3 regions of the Chitinimonas sp. JJ19 genome follow, and region 3 is predicted to be linked to each of the others. Evidence: predicted binding sites of a transcription regulator. Region 3 holds the regulator's gene; each other region holds the start of a gene.
What was found. Region 3 encodes sigma-54, which starts transcription at its own class of promoters, with help from an activator protein. Its sites were predicted from a motif close to CTGGCACGCTTCATGCTT; they were not measured.
Positions count from the first base shown of each region.

Region 1: a site for sigma-54 is predicted at 2,555-2,572, ahead of glnA (glutamate--ammonia ligase). Genes of this name have one in related genera too.
Region 2: a site for sigma-54 is predicted at 2,650-2,667, ahead of V7714_RS10225 (CmpA/NrtA family ABC transporter substrate-binding protein). Genes of this name have one in related genera too.

Region 1 is NZ_JBAMDD010000005.1:1,403-6,820, reverse strand. It holds gene V7714_RS07605 (carbohydrate kinase family protein) at 1-561, shown strand, start outside; gene aroE (shikimate dehydrogenase) at 669-1,481, opposite strand; gene V7714_RS07595 (rhodanese-like domain-containing protein) at 1,626-2,078, opposite strand; gene glnA (glutamate--ammonia ligase) at 2,686-4,095, shown strand; gene V7714_RS07585 (Shedu immune nuclease family protein) at 5,286-5,418, shown strand, end outside.
Region 2 is NZ_JBAMDD010000007.1:13,305-18,722, reverse strand. It holds gene V7714_RS10235 (ABC transporter ATP-binding protein) at 1-43, opposite strand, end outside; gene ntrB (nitrate ABC transporter permease) at 278-1,168, opposite strand; gene V7714_RS10225 (CmpA/NrtA family ABC transporter substrate-binding protein) at 1,179-2,441, opposite strand; gene V7714_RS10220 (ACT domain-containing protein) at 3,153-3,404, shown strand; gene V7714_RS10215 (hypothetical protein) at 3,671-4,900, shown strand; gene V7714_RS10210 (hypothetical protein) at 4,914-5,336, shown strand; gene V7714_RS10205 (ANTAR domain-containing response regulator) at 5,380-5,418, opposite strand, start outside.
Region 3 is NZ_JBAMDD010000011.1:147,026-152,443, forward strand. It holds gene lptC (LPS export ABC transporter periplasmic protein LptC) at 1-407, shown strand, start outside; gene lptA (lipopolysaccharide transport periplasmic protein LptA) at 388-921, shown strand; gene lptB (LPS export ABC transporter ATP-binding protein) at 918-1,643, shown strand; gene V7714_RS14700 (RNA polymerase factor sigma-54) at 1,661-3,121, shown strand; gene hpf (ribosome hibernation-promoting factor, HPF/YfiA family) at 3,165-3,512, shown strand; gene V7714_RS14710 (PTS sugar transporter subunit IIA) at 3,701-4,156, shown strand; gene hprK (HPr(Ser) kinase/phosphatase) at 4,227-5,168, shown strand; gene rapZ (RNase adapter RapZ) at 5,175-5,418, shown strand, end outside.

The sequences.
Region 1 (5,418 bases), on a different contig from region 3:
CGCTTCGATCATGTGGACGGTATTCGCCTTGCCATCATCGGCCCCGATGGCCGCGACGGCATGCTGGCCCACGCGCGTGAGCTCAAGGCTGCCGGCATTCCCTTTATCTTCGATCCGGGCCAGGGTCTGCCCCTGCTGTCGGGCGAGGAGTTGCTGGCCTGCTCGCTGGCGGCCGACTACGTCACCCTGAACGATTACGAAGCCGCCATGCTGGAAGAAAAAACCGGCAAATCCATTGCCGAGCTTGCCGGCATGGTCAAGGCATTGATCGTGACCCGTGGCGGCGAAGGCTCCACCATCTACGCCGATGGCCGTGAAATCATCATCCCGGCGGCACCTGCCGCATCGTTGCAGGATCCGACCGGCTGTGGCGACGCCTATCGCGCAGGCCTACTGTTTGGTATCGAACGGGGCTGGGACTGGGAAACCACCGGTCGCCTGGCGTCCTTGCTGGGCGCCATCAAGATCGCCTCGCGCGGTGCACAGAACCACACGTTCAGCCGTAGCAGCCTGTCGGCAGACTACCGTACTGCCTTCGGCAGCGAACTGCCCAACTGGTAAACCTGGCCTGCCACCGCCAAACAGAACGCCACCTTAGCCGGTGGCGTTCTGTTTGGCGGGTACATGGCGCCCGTCACGCGCAGAAGCCATAGACTTTGAACAGGCTCTTAGAGTTGGCCACGCAGTTCTGCCAGCACCGGGGCGGTGTCTGGCCTGACGCCGCGCCATAGATAGAACGCCTCGGCTGCCTGCGCCACCAGCATGCCGAGTCCATCCAGTCGTTGCTGTACCCCTGCGGCGCGGGCCTGTGCCAGAAATGGGGTTTCCTGCGCACCGTACATCATGTCGTAAACCACCGGCCCGGTTTGCCACAGGCTGGCGGGCAAGGGCAGGCTGGCGCCGGCTAGGCTGGCGGAGGTGGCGTTGATGACCAGGTCGAATGACTGACCATCCAAACCCGCCAGCCCCATGCCAGCGACCTCGCCCAGCTCGGCAAAATGCCCTGCCAGCGCCACGGCCTTGTCGGCGCTGCGGTTGGCGATACACAGGCTGGCCGGTTCCTCGTCCAGCAGTGGCGCAATTACCCCCCGTGCCGCACCGCCGGCCCCTAGCAGCAGAATGCGCTTGCCGGCCAATGGTGTGTGCAACAACAGGTCGGCCACCAGCCCGGCACCGTCGGTGTTGTCGCCTACTACGCCCTCATCATCCAGCCATAGGGTATTGACTGCGCCGGCCAGCTCGGCCCGGTCGCTCAGCAGGTTGGCAAAGCGGAAAGCTTCTTCCTTGAACGGCACCGTGACATTGCAGCCGCTGCCTCCCATGGCCAGAAACTGCGCTGCTGTATCAACAAAACCATCCAGCGGCGCCTCCAGCCGCTCGTACACCAGCTTCTGGCCGGTCTGGCGGGCGAAAGCAGCGTGGATCAAGGGCGATTTGCTATGGGCAACAGGGTTGCCGATGACGGCGTAGCGGTCAGTCATGTTAGTAGTCGGGCGTGAGGGTAAGCGGGACGATCCCCGCCACCGCGAGGCTGGCCTGGCGGAGCGGAGAATAGTCGGGAAGGTGCTTGTATCGGTGGAAGCGTGTGGGCACTTATTGGTGTCAGGTGCTACCAGGCGCAGGTATCAGCCCTGCGACCAGGGCAGGCCGCGTGCCTTCCAGCCGTTTATCTGACCACGCTGGCCGGCATCGTTGCGGTCGCCCTCAAAGCCTTCCAGCACGTTGTAGCACTCGCTATAGCCATGGGCGGCGGCCAGGGCGGCGGCCTCGTGCGAGCGGCCACCGGTACGGCACAGGAACAGCAGGGCATCCTCGGTATCCACCTGGTTTTTCAGCTGCTCCATGAAGTTGGGATTGGCCGCCATGCCCGGCCAGCTCTTCCACTCTATCTTTACCGCATGCAGCGGTGTACCGACAAACTGCCATTCTGCGCTGGTGCGCACATCCACCAGCTTGCAGGCTGGCATGGTGCTCAGCAGCGTATGGGCCTCTTCCGGTGTCAGTGCGCCGGAGTAGGGCAGCTTCATTTCCTCTGCACGGCTATGGGCACGCTGCAGAATTTCATTGGTCAGGCTCATGGTGTGCTCCGCCGATGGCTATGCGTGAATGATTCAGAGTTCAATTATGGCAGCTAAGCGCCAGCTATGGACCCAAGTCATTGATGGTCGGTGACGCCTGAGCGAACGCCGGGTACGGGTTGTCAGTGCAGCTTGAGCCAGCAGGCGCTGTGCTGCGTTCATGGGGGCGATTCAGGCCGCGTGGAATGGCCGGGCATACCCTCTGCCTATCTGCTGCACGGTGGCCAGCAGGGGGCAGCTGTCACGCCGTGAACTCCGCTGCGGTTGGGGTGTCTGTGCGTGGGCCTGGCTACCAGTCTTGGTAGCCATGTTCAGACAGGGGTGCCGCGTGTATGGGGCGCACAGGAGAGTAGCACGGACAGGGTACACAAGGTGAGCGCACCAATTCAGTGCGATTGTGTTTGTGCTGCATTAATATGGTGCGTGAAGTGGTATCAGCACGCCCCTGAATGGCGCATGGCAGGGGTTTGCAGCCTGTGGCATGCTTCCTGCTAAATAGTCGCCGGACGCGCGCCACCATGAGGCAAGGCGAGCGACAAGGCTCTACAATCGGATTCCCTGCCGGCCTGCGCGCCGGTTTCCCAGTTTCTCATCAGGAGTTATGCAAATGGCGGTCGCCGACGTACTCAAGCAAATCCAAGAAAACGATATCCGTTTCGTCGATCTGCGCTTCACCGACACCAAGGGTAAGGAACAGCATGTTTCCGTGCCGTCGCATGTGGTCGATGAAGAGTGGTTCGAGCGCGGCCATGCTTTTGATGGCTCCTCGATTGCCGGCTGGAAGGGCATCCAGGCTTCGGACATGCTGCTGATCCCGGATCCGTCCTCTGCCGCCATCGACCCGTTCTATGACGAACCGACCCTGTTCATCACCTGCGACGTGATCGACCCGACCGATGGCAAGGGCTATGACCGCGACCCGCGTTCCATCGCCAAGCGTGGCGAGGCTTACCTGAAGGCATCCGGCCTGGGCGATACCGCCTTCTTCGGCCCGGAACCTGAATTCTTCATCTTCGACAGCGTTACCTGGGGCACCGACATGTCGGGCACCCACGTCAAGATCCGCTCCGAAGAAGCAGCCTGGTCCTCCAGCGAGGCCTATGAGGCCGGCAACACCGGCCATCGTCCTGGCGTCAAGGGTGGTTATTTCCCCGTGGCACCGGTCGACAGCTTCCAGGACATTCGCTCGGCAATGTGCCTGGCGCTGGAAGAACTGGGCATCCCGGTTGAAGTGCATCACCATGAAGTGGCCACCGCCGGCCAGAACGAAATCGGCACCAAGTTCAGCACCCTGGTGCAACGTGCCGACTGGACCCAGCGCCTGAAGTATGTGGTCCACAACGTGGCCCACCAGTACGGCAAGACCGCCACTTTCATGCCCAAGCCCATCGTTGGTGACAACGGCAGCGGCATGCACGTGCACCAGTCGATCTGGAAGGACGGCAAGAACCTGTTTGCAGGTAACGGCTACGCTGGCCTGTCGGAATTCGCCTTGTACTACATCGGCGGCATCATCAAGCACGCCAAGGCACTGAACGCCATCACCAACCCCGGTACCAACTCCTACAAGCGTCTGGTGCCCGGCTACGAAGCACCGGTGATGCTGGCCTACTCCGCCAAGAACCGCTCGGCTTCCATCCGTATTCCTTACGTCGCCAGCGACAAGGCACGCCGTATCGAAGCCCGTTTCCCCGATCCACTCGCCAACCCCTACCTGGCCTTCACCGCCCTGATGATGGCCGGCCTGGACGGCGTGCAGAACAAGATCCACCCTGGCGACCCGGCTGACAAGAACCTGTACGACCTGCCGCCGGAAGAAGACAAGCTGGTACCCAAGGTTTGCCACAGCCTCGAGCAAGCCCTGGAAGCCCTGGACAAGGACCGCGAGTTCCTGACCCGCGGCGGTGTCTTCTCCAATGATTGGATCGATTCCTACATCGAACTGAAGATGGAAGAAGTCACCAAGTTCCGCATGACCACCCACCCGGTGGAATTCGATATGTATTACTCGCTGTAAACTGGCTGGCCTGCCCGCAGGCCTGCTGTAGTCCAGAAAACCCGCATGGCCGTTGGCGATGCGGGTTTTCTGTTATTGGGGGGTGGGCTGGCGTTGTTCTAGCCTGTTCGGCGCTTTGCTTCCTGCCTGGTGATTTTCTCGGTGGTTGGAAAGCCAGCTATACAGTCTGAGGCGCAAGAGCAAGGGTTGCTTTGGGTGGTTGCTGGATGTAGCGTTGCGGCTTGTTTGGGGGATGTGTGACTGACCGTTGCATACAGTGTGGAGCTGAGCAGATAGTGCGTGAGCCTAACGTGCTCGTCACCATCGAAAGCTACCGTTGCCTGGCATGCGGGCATACCTTTGATGCCCTTGTGCACTACGCCCACGATTTTCCTGACATGCAACGAGCCACGCTTTTCGTGGGTTGTTACATCGTAACCCGTGAGCCCACTCCCGCAAAAGCATTCATCCTGCTTAAGAGGTTGTTGGCCTCAAGCCCACACTTTCAACTCGCACGGCTTGAAAGTCAGTATGTAGGTGAGGCGCCAATCTGGAATCTTGGTGTGTTTTATGATTTTGAACTGGATTCTTTGCGGCGTAGGGCGGGAGAGTTGGGCTTGTCGCTAGCGTTTGTGAGGGATGAGGTTTGAGTGCGAGTGGTGAGTGCCTGGCGATATGATGATGCGGAAATCTATAACATTGAATATCAAAATGGAGTCCTCTGATGACGATTGGCGAACGATCGCCAGGGTTTATACTGAGCTAGACGGTTGGCTCTCTTGTGAGCATTGGCCCATGTGGTATGGGCAAGAAGGAGATTTTCGCCATATTGCCGTATCGGCTGATCCTGGTGGCCTCGTTTTCAGCGGCGACGTTGAGGATGAACTCTGGGTTGGTTGGGTAAGCGTGCTCTGTGCGAAGCTAACTCTTGCGCTGGGTCGAGAAGTATACGACGCAGAAATGTAGGCAGGCATTTTTGATGTATTCTTAAATCGAATTGCTATCGTGGATAAGCCGAGCTAGCTGTTGGAGGTTATTATAAACTCCCTCCGTGGTGGCAATCTGTGCTGGGTGTTATTAAGCCGCAGCTCTTCTGGTGAAGATGACTCCTGGTCAAAGGTCGGCTTGTGCCCTCTACGGCGAAAATAGGCAATCGACGCTTGGGCGGTTTTCTTGTTCTAAAGCCTCGCACAAATGATTTGGAGTAAGTCATGCAAGATGAAGCTGAGATTCACAGGAATAAAATCCCGGGTAAAACCTACATAAGTCCGCAAATAGATACACCGCAAGGGCCTTTACGAATTGCTTCCAAGGTCATTGATTCCGAGGGGCTACACTTTGCGA
Region 2 (5,418 bases), on a different contig from region 3:
CGAAAGCCATGCTGACATCTTGCAGTTGTACGAATTTGTCCATGTGTGGCTCCTGATTCTGGGTGGAAGGTCTGTCGGGCACTTAACAGGCCGTTGAAAAACTGCGGCCCATTCAGTTGATGAGGCGCGCCAGCGAGTGCGGGGGATACAACTAGGTGAGCGCCCACGGGTTAGCCGCACCAAACAGGCCCACAGGGTTGGGGAGCGCCAACCGGCCGTCCCGGTGACGCGGCCAGCGCTCCCGCCCAGTCTTGCTCCATGCCTGCTTCTTGTTGTCTTAGTACTCGAATCGCCGTGCGAGCAGCACCAGGGCCTGCTCCAGCAGCAAGCCGACGATGCCGACCACGAAGATGGCAATCAGGATGTGGGCGACATTGAGGTTGTTCCATTCATCCCATACCCAAAAGCCCAGGCCGACGCCGCCTGTCAGCATTTCGGCGGCGACGATGACCAGCCAGGCCACGCCTATGGCCAGGCGTATGCCGGTAATCATGTGTGGCAGTACGGCCGGGAAAAGGATGCGGGTGAATACCTTTGACTCAGGCAGCTTGAGCACGCGGGCGACATTGAGGTAGTCCTGCGGTATCTGAGCTACGCCTGCTGCTGTGTTGAGCACCATGGGCCAGATGCTGGAGATAAAGATGACCCAGATGGAGGCCGGCCCGGCGGCCTTGAACACCAGCAGGCCTATGGGTAGCCAAGCCAGCGGTGAGACTGGCCTGAGCAGGCTGATGATGGGGGCTGCCATGCGGCCGATAAAGGCAAAGCGACCAATGATGAAGCCGGCGGGTATCCCCACCAGTGCGGCAAGGCCGAAGCCGATGCCGACGCGGGCCAGCGAATGCAGGATGTTCCAGCCTATGCCTTGATCGTTGGGGCCGTTGTCGTAGAAGGGGTCGGCGAACAGCTCTGCTGCGGCTGCCCAGGTAGTGGCTGGGCCAGGCAGGCTGGCGTTGTGCAGTGACAGCAGCTGCCATCCCAGCATGAACAGCGCCAGCCCCAGCAGGGGTGGCAGGCCATGGAAGGCCAGCCAGTGCAGGCTGCGATTGAAACGGCTGGGGCCGGGGGGGAGGCCGTCCAGGGTTTGCAGCCGTGGCGCCGCTGGCCGGCGTGGCTTGCGCCTGGGTGGGTCTTCGGCAAGGGGGGTGGTCAGTGCTTGGGTCGGCATGCTGGGCTCCTCAGGCGCGAATCTTGAAACTGGCGGCGTAGGCGGCTGGGTGCTTGCCGTCCCAAACGGTGCCGTCTATCAGCTTGGTGCTGCGCAGGGCTTCCTTGGGAACGGCGATGCCCAGTGCCCGGGCGGCATCGCTGTAGACATCGATGCGGTTGACTGCTTTGGCCACGGCCAGATAGTCGGGGTCGGTCTTAAGTAGGCCCCAGCGGCGATGCTGGGTCAGGAACCACATGCCGTCCGACAGGTAGGGGAAGTTGACCTTGCCGTCGTTGAAGAACTTCATGTAGTTCGGATCCTGCCACTTGCGCCCCAGGCCGTTGTCGTACTTGCCTTCCAGCCGCTGGTCGATGATGTCGACCGGGCAGTTGACATAGCTCTTGTCGGCTATGGTCTCGGCAACCCGCTGGCGATTGGCCATGGTGTCTATCCAGCGTGAGGCATCGAGCACTGCCATGACCAGTGCCCGGGCGGTATTGGGGTACTGGGTGACGAAGTCGGCGGTGGTCCCCAGTACCTTCTCAGGGTGGTCGGTCCAGATGTCCTGGGTGGTGGCGGCGGTGTAGCCTATGCCATCGGCCAGAGCCCGGTTGTTCCAGGGTTCGCCCACGCAGAAACCGTCCATATTGCCTACTCGCATATTGGCTACCATCTGCGGTGGTGGCACTACGATGGTCTTGACGTCCTTGAGCGGGTCTATGCCCTGGCTGGCCAGCCAGTAGTACAGCCACATGGCGTGGGTGCCCGTGGGGAAGGTCTGGGCAAAGGTGTATTCACGGGGTTCGGCCTTGACCAGACGCGCCAGGCTGGCGCCGTCTTTCACACCCTTGTCCTTGAGCTGGTTGGACAAGGTAATGGCCTGGCCATTGTTGTTCAGCGTCATCAGGACATTCATGTCCTTCCTGGGGCCGCCTATGCCCAGTTGTACGCCATAGATCAGGCCGTACAGCACATGGGCGGCGTCCAGTTCGCCGTTCACCAGCTTGTCGCGCACACCGGCCCAACTGGCTTCCTTGCTGGGTATTATCTTGATGCCATATTTCTTGTCGAAGCCCAGCACGGCGGCCATGACCACGGAGGCGCAGTCGGTGAGCGGTATGAAGCCTATCCTGACTTCGGTTTTCTCCGGTTTACCGGTCTGGCTATTGGCTGCGGCGCGCACCTGGGGCGGCACGACAGAGAGGATAGAGCCGGCACCGGCGAGGCTGAGTGTCTTCATGAAATCGCGGCGGCTGGCGGACGGTGTGCTGTTGTTTGCGGGTTGGTCCATGCTGCTTCCTTGGTCAAAACGCGGGCGCAAAAAAAACGGCGTGCCTCGACCGGTAAAACCGGTCAAAGGACGCCGTTGTCCTTGGGCCGGCAGCAAGGCTGCGCGGCCCGGAGCTATCCGCTTGCATGCAAGCTTGGGCTCCCAGTCAGACTCCCCAACGAATCTGGAGTGATCCGGTTCGACATTGAACCGGGTAACGCCTATTGCTATGCAGCAAGTGTGCCAGCGGGTATCGGTCGCCAGTTGCCGCCCGACTTTCAATGTGTATGTGCATGATATAAAACAGTAATTTTTTGTGTCTTGGCTTGCTGTCCAAGTGTTGCCACTCGGCTGTTGGGCGTAAAGGCACAGTGTCGCCGATTGCGCCATGCACCATGACGCAGCAGGCAGATTGGCGCGGTGCACCAATCCGGTTGAGGCACCTACCTTGATGGCGAAACAAGATGCTTGCCACTGCTTGCGGCTGCAGTTAGAGTGGGGGTGTCGAATCCATTTTGCATTGCAACAGCCCATGTTCCCTGTGCTTAACGCGCTGACCACTACCATGAAACGCACCATGATGATTACATCGTGGGGCGCGCTGGTGTTTGCGCGATCGGGAAGCTGAGCCAGAACCCGAACGACAAAGAATCCAGACGAAGCCCCCGAATCGAAAGATCGGGGGCTTCGTCATTTCAGACCCTATCCCCAGTCCCAGCAGGAGTAATCGAGATGGCACAGCAACTGACCTTGAACCTGGATAACAATAGCGATGCACTGGAGCGCGTGTTGCGCGTGGTGCGCCACCGTGGCTACTCGGTGCGCCGCGTGGCCGCCGAAATGCCCAAGGGCCGTGGCTATATGGACGTATGCATCGAACTGGAAAGCAGCCGTTCGGTGTTCAGCCTGGTTATGCAACTGGCCAAGCTGGCCGAGGTACGCTCATTGGCCATGCGCGGTGAAGGTGTGCGTGTGCTGCTGTAGGCGCCAGCTCCCTAACCTCGCACCGTGTCGCGAGCGGTTGGGTCGGCCCGCTGGGTTCCTTGCCTTGCCAGGTAGGGTCTGCCAGATTCCGCCTCAAAACCCTTGGCCGTTGCAATATGTGGCTTGCCTATCCGGCGCTCCTTACCTATCCCACATAGATGGCGTCGAGGTATGACGCATATATCTCACCCCTGGTCTGTGGGGTGCAAGGTAGAGAGGGCATGATGGGACGCTGGGGTCTGGTAGCGCTTGCGCTATGCAACGCAATGGCAATGCAGGTTAGGGCGGAGGCCTTGCCCGACTGGGTGAAGCTTGATGGCTTTGGCACCGTGGGCGTCTATCACGCGGATGATCCCTATGCCACCGTGCGCTCTGACATACGCTCCAGCACCGGGGCGCGCAACGAGACCCGCTTCGATGCCGACAGCCTGTTTGCCGTGCAGCTCAAGCTACGGCCGGCGGGACCATTCAACGCGGGTTTTCAGTTGATCTCGAAGAAGGAGGTCAACAGCAGCCACCGGCCCAGGGTGCAGTGGGCTTATCTGGGCTGGGAGCCCAGCAGCGAGATCAATATCAAGCTCGGTAGGGCGTTGGCACCGGTTTTCCTGATGTCGGACTACAACGACCTCTACTACGCGCAGATCAGTGCGCAGCCACCGGGACAGGTCTATTCCAATAACTCCATTACCTTCAACGATGGCGTAACCGGGCAGTGGGAGCGCCACTTTGGTGAGGGCGTGCTGGGTATAGAGGGCTATTTCGGCAAAACCCGGGTGGATGTCTCGCTAGGCGAGATTGAAGTGCCGAAGCAGGCCGGGCTCTCCGCCAAGTGGACATCCGGCCCCTTGTTGCTGCGCTTGGGTTATTCCCGGCCCAAGGGCGGGCTGAAGCCTTTTGCCGGCAATAGCGTGGACCAGTTTCTGGGCCTGGTGCGTGATGCCCAGCAATTGGGCCTGTGCAGCAATTGCAACCAGGTGTATCGCGAGCGCTTCAAGTTGACGGATGTAGTCAACAAGATGGTCAGTGTGGGTTTCAGCTGGGACGATGACACTCATGTCGTGCAAGGGGAATGGGTAAGCCGCAAATCTGATTCTGCGATCTTGAGCGGATCGGGCGGATGGTATCTGCTGGGTGCTAGGCGCATAGGCGACTTTACCCCTTATATTGTTTTGGGCAGTCTCAAGCCGATAGCCGAACCGGTTGACCTGAGGCTAACCCCGCCGCCGCAGGCAACGCCGGGCCAAATGGCGCTGCTGAGTGCGCTGGCTGCAGCCAATGCCACCAATGTGACAGGTCAGTACCACCGCGATCAACTGGCACTGGGGTTGCGCTGGGATTTCAGCAGCAATATGGCGCTCAAGCTGCAATGGGATCAATACAAGATCAAGAACCGCTTCTGGGGCAGCAGCAACAAGGTCGAGTTTCGCATGGGGCCGCAGTCCCAGTTCGATGGCAAGGTGAATACCTACACCGCCAACCTCGACTTTATCTTCTGAGCGAGAGCCGACCATGACCCGCATGCATCGTCATCTCGGTTCCATCGTCTTATGCGCCATAGGGGTGCTGGCGGCCCAGGCAGAGCCGGTGCTGGTGGCTGGCAGCAAGAGCCCTGCCGTGTCGTTTAGCCGGCAGCAGGTGCAGGATATCTATTACCTGCGTTTGAAGGAGTTCCCCGGTGGTGGTGTCATCGTGCCGTTGATGCTGGGGGCTGGGCCGGTGCGGCAGGATTTTCTGGACAAGGTGCTGAACAAGAGTGAAGCACAACTGAAAAGCCATTGGGCACGACTGAACTTCACCGGTAAGGGCGTAGCACCCCAGCAGGTTGCCAGTACTGCCGAGCTCAAGCGCCTGTTGGCGGCGAATCCCCATATGGTGGGGTATCTGGACCGGGCCGAGGCCGATGCGAGCGTGAAGATACTGTACGCGCCGTAAGCCTGGGTGGCTACCGCGCAGCCCAGGCTGCCCGACCGACAGGCTAACCCAGCAGTTCGGTCGCTTCCACCAACTGCCTGGC
Region 3 (5,418 bases):
CCGATGGCAAGCCGCTCTACCAGTTGACCGCCAGCGGCATGCGGCATTATCCGCATGATGATCACTCCGAGTTTGCAGATGCCCTGTTGGTACGCACCCTGCCCGGCGAGCCTACGCTCACCATCAATGCCGAAAAAGCCCGCATCACCGAAGGCGGCGACCGGGTTTTCTTCGAGCAGGATGTACGCATGCACCGCACTGCAGCAGCCGGCGTCGACGCGATGACACTCAAGAGCAGCCGCCTGCAGCTGGACATCACCCGTGGCCTGGCCAGCTCGGACGCCCCCGCCGACATGGTGAGCGGCGGCAACCGCATGCGCAGCACCGGCTTTGACTACGACCACCCGAACACACGCCTGAACCTGCGTTCCAATGTGAGCCTCTACTATGCCCCGCCTCAACGCTAAGCTGCTGCTGACCAGCGCCCTGACCCTGCTGGCCCCCCTGGCCCTGGCCGAGAAGGCCGACAGCGGCAAACCCATCAATGTCGATGCCGGCCGCGTCAGCCAGGATCAGAAAACCGGTCGCTCCGTCTTGGAAGGCGGCGTCAGGCTGGTACAGGGCACCCTGTCACTGGACGCCGACCAGGCCGTGATCACCGAACAGGCCGACGGCGAACAAACCGTCCAGGCCAGCGGCCGCCCCGTCAAGTTCAAGCAAAAGATGGAAGGCCAGGAAGTCTGGCTGGATGCCCGCTCCGACAAGCTCGACTACGACAGCAAGACCGGCGACGTCAAGCTGACCGGCAACGCCTGGCTCAAGCGCGGCCAGGATGAGCTGAGCGGCAGCCATATCGTCTACAACAGCGTGACCGAGATCTTCCGGGCCGAAGGCAATGCCAGCGCCACACCCGGCACCGATGGCCGGGTAAAGCTGGTGATACAGCCCAAGAAAAAGCCCGAGAGCCAAGCTAAGCCATGACCGCACGCCTGTCCGCCCAGCACCTGCAAAAGCGCTACAAATCCCGCACGGTGGTCCGCGATGTCTCGCTGCACGTGGATGCCGGCGAGGTTGTCGGCCTTCTCGGCCCCAATGGCGCCGGCAAGACCACCAGCTTCTACATGATAGTCGGCATGGTCGCTCTCAACGGCGGCAAGATCTTCCTGGATGACGCCGAGATCACCCACCTGCCCATGCATCAGCGCTCCCGCCTGGGGCTGGGCTACTTGCCGCAGGAAGCCTCCATCTTCCGCCGCATGACCGTGGCGGAGAATGTGCGCGCCATACTGGAGCTGCATGTCACCAACAGCGAAACGATAGAACGCCGGCTGGACAGACTGCTGCGCGAGTTGAACATTGCCCACCTGCGCGACAGCAGCGCCCTCTCGCTATCGGGTGGCGAACGCCGCCGCTGCGAGATTGCCCGCGCTCTGGCTGCCAACCCTCGCTTTATCCTGCTGGACGAGCCCTTTGCCGGGGTAGACCCCATCGCCGTGATGGATATCCAGAAGATCATCCGCTTCCTCAAGGAGCGCAAGATCGGTGTACTGATTACCGACCACAATGTGCGGGAGACGCTGGGCATCTGCGATCGCGCCTATATCATCAACGAAGGCAGCGTCCTGGCCTCGGGGAGCGCCGAAGAGATCGTCTATAACGACAATGTCCGCCGGGTTTACCTAGGTGAGCATTTCAGGCTTTAGCCTGTTACCGTGTCAGCATGAAACAATCCCTCCAACTCAAGCTCTCCCAGTCACTCACGCTTACGCCGCAGCTACAGCAATCCATCAAGTTGCTGCAGCTCTCCACGCTTGACCTGAACCAGGAGATAGAACGCTTCCTGCAGGACAACCCCATGCTGGAGCGCGAGGACGACAACGAGCCGGAAATCCACCCGGTACGCGAGGACGGCAGCCCGGTGGAGGTGACCGAGCCGCCCCCCTCGCTCGACGAGGCCCCCAGTACCGATACCGCCGAACCCGATTTCGACATGGATGGCGCGCTGGGCGACAGCTACTGGAACGAAAGCGGCGGCGGGCGCCAGCGCGAAGACGATGACGAGTTCGACCCCCAGGCCAACGTCGCACGCATCAGCACCCTGCGCGAGCACCTGCTGGCCCAGCTGGGCCTGTTGCCCCTGAGCCAGCGCGACCATGCCGTGGCCAACCTGGTCATCGACGCGCTGGACGACGATGGCTACCTGGGCCTACCGTTGGTCGAAATCTTTGAGTTGATCCCCGAATCCCTGCGCGACGAACTGGAAATCGAGCTGGAAGAACTGCAGGTCAGCCTGCAATTGATACGCCAGCTGGAACCTTGTGGCGTGGGCGCAGTCGATCTCAAGGACTGCCTGAAGTTGCAATTACAGCAGTTGATGCAGCACGAACCGGCCAGCGGATTGGCACTTGAGATTGTGGCCGAGCACCTCGATTTATTGGCTAACAAGGACTACAGTAAGCTTAAGAAAACGCTGAAATGCGACGACACCGCCCTGCGAGCCGCGCAGTTGCTGGTACAGCGACTGAACCCACGGCCCGGAGCAGTGTTCGGCGAGACTGACACCCGCTACGTGGTAGCAGACGTGGTGGTGAAGAAGCTTCGCAACGGCTGGACGGTCCAGCTGAACGAAGCTGCGATGCCCAAACTCAAGGTCAACCAGTTGTACGCCAACATCCTGCGGCAACATCGTGAAAACGGCACAGGCCTGTCCGGCCAGCTGCAGGAAGCCAAGTGGCTGATCAAGAACGTCCAGCAACGCTTCGACACCATACTCCGCGTAGCACAGGCCATCGTCGAAAAGCAGCAGCGATTTTTCGAACACGGCGAAGTCGCCATGCGCCCCCTGGTGCTGCGCGATATTGCGGAGGAGCTGGACCTGCACGAATCGACCATCTCTCGGGTGACTACCCAGAAATACATGCTCACGCCGCGTGGCATCTATGAGTTCAAGTATTTCTTCGGCAGCCATGTAGATACCGACTCGGGCGGCGAATGCTCGGCCATCGCCATCAAAGCCCTTCTCAAACAACTGATACAGAACGAAGACCCCAAGAAACCACTGAGTGACAGTACGCTGGCCGAAGTGCTCGGCAAGCAGGGCATCAATGTTGCCCGCCGTACCGTCGCAAAGTACCGTGAAGCCTTGCAGATCCCTCCCGTGAACCAACGAAAGTCCCTGTAGCCGCCCCGCAGCTAGGCGGCGTCCTTAACACAAGGAGAGTCGTATGAACCTGACCATCAGTGGGCACCACCTCGACGTAACCCCAGCCATCCGCGAATACGTGCAGACCAAGCTGGAGAGGGTCACCCGCCACTTCGATCATGTGATCGACATGGGCGTCACCCTCAGCGTCGACAAGCTGCAGCAGAAGATAGAAGTGAATGTGCATCTGCGCGGCAAGGATATCCATGTGGAAGCCACCGAGCCCGATATGTACGCCGCCATAGACCTGGTGGCCGACAAGCTGGATCGGCAAGTGTTAAAGCACAAAGAAAAGCGATATGGAGACCGCCACACCGATGCCATGAAGCATCACGTAGAACCGGAAAGCCACGATCAGGCAGCCGCCTGACGGCGCCGTAGCAGTAAAGCGCAAGTGACGAGAGGGAACGGGAACGGTACAGGGACACCGTTCCCGTTTTCCATTCTGCTGCAGACCATGCCACACTGGCACCACACCCCCAGCACAAGCCGACTTTCACGCCTTGTCCTGGCCGCCCACCGGCGTACAATGGCGGCCTATTCCAGCATTGCACAACCATGGCCCTGATCGCCTCACTCCTGCCATTGACCAACGTCTTTCTCGATCTGGACTTGACCAGCAAGAAGCGCCTGTTCGAACAGGCCGGCCTCTTGTTCGAGAACAGCCACGGCATCGCCCGCGCAGCCATCTTCGACGCCCTGTTCGCCCGCGAAAAGCTGGGCTCGACCGGGCTGGGCCAGGGTGTCGCCATACCGCACGGCCGCATCAAGGGCCTGAAGGAGGCCGTAGGGGTGTTTGTGCGCCTCAAGCAAGCCATCCCCTTCGAGGCGCCAGACGGCAAGCCAGTCAACCTCGCCTTCGTACTGATGGTGCCCGAACAGGCAACCGACCTGCATTTGCAGATCCTGTCGGAACTGGCACAGCTGTTCAGTGACAAAAAAATCCGCGAAGCGCTGAGCCAGGCCACCACACCGGAAGACGTGCACCAACTGCTCACCCACTGGCAAGCCTAAGCCACCGGGGCAGCCAGCCCCGGCCCGCCCCCGGCACCGTCGCTATCAGGCCTGATACAGAAACGGAACCATGCCCCAAATCACCGTCCGCCAGCTGTTCATCGACAACGCAGAGAAACTGCGCCTGACCTGGCTGGCTGGCCAGAGTGGCGCCAACAATCTGCTGTCCAACGAGGCCGATAACCAGAAGCCGGCCCACGCCCTGGTCGGTCACCTCAATTTCGTCCACCCCAACCGCATTCAGGTATTGGGCCTGGCCGAAATCGCCTACCTGCAGCAGGTAGAGGCCACCGCCCTGAAAAAGTCGTTGGACCACCTGTTCAGCACCGATATGGCGGCCATGATCATCGCCAACGGCCAGCCAGCGCCCGATATGCTGCGCGAAGCCTGCGAACGCGCCCATGTCCCGCTACTGACCTCGCCCGAACAATCGCCCTACCTGATGGACGTGCTGCGCTTCTATCTGGCCAAAGCGCTGGCCGTCTCCACCAACCTGCATGGCGTGTTCCTCGACGTGCTGGAGGTCGGTGTGCTGATTACCGGTGAAAGCGCCATGGGCAAGAGCGAACTAGCGCTGGAACTGATCTCGCGCGGCCACGGCCTGGTTGCCGACGACGTGGTGGAGCTCTACCGCATCGCCCCCGACACCCTGGAAGGCCGCTGCCCGCCCCTGCTGCGCGACTTCCTCGAAGTACGCGGCCTGGGCGTGCTCAATATCCGCACCATCTTCGGTGAAACCGCCGTTCGCCCGCGCAAGAACCTCAAGCTCATCATCCACCTGACCAAGCAGGCCGAATCCATCACCCCGCTGGATAGGCTGCAGATGCAGGCCGCCACCCAGGCCGTGCTGGATGTGGCCATACGCAAGGTCGTACTGCCCGTCGCCGCCGGCCGCAACCTCGCCGTGCTGGTCGAGGCCGCCGTACGCAACTACATCCTGCAACTGCGTGGCATCGACTCCACCCGTGAGTTCATCGAGCGGCACCAACGTTTCATGGAATCAGGAGAATAAGCGGCCATGGCCACCGTGCTGCAGATCGTACTGATATCGGGCCTGTCCGGCTCCGGCAAGAGCGTCGCGCTCAAACTGCTGGAAGACCTGGGCTACTACTGCATAGACAACCTGCCCGCCACCCTGCTGCCGCAGACCGTGCGCCTGCTGCAAGGCGAAGGCCATCAGCGGGTCGGCATCAGCGTGGACATACGCGGCGCCCAAAGCCTGCCCGCCCTGCCCGACTGCGTGGCAGACCTCAAGAGCCAGG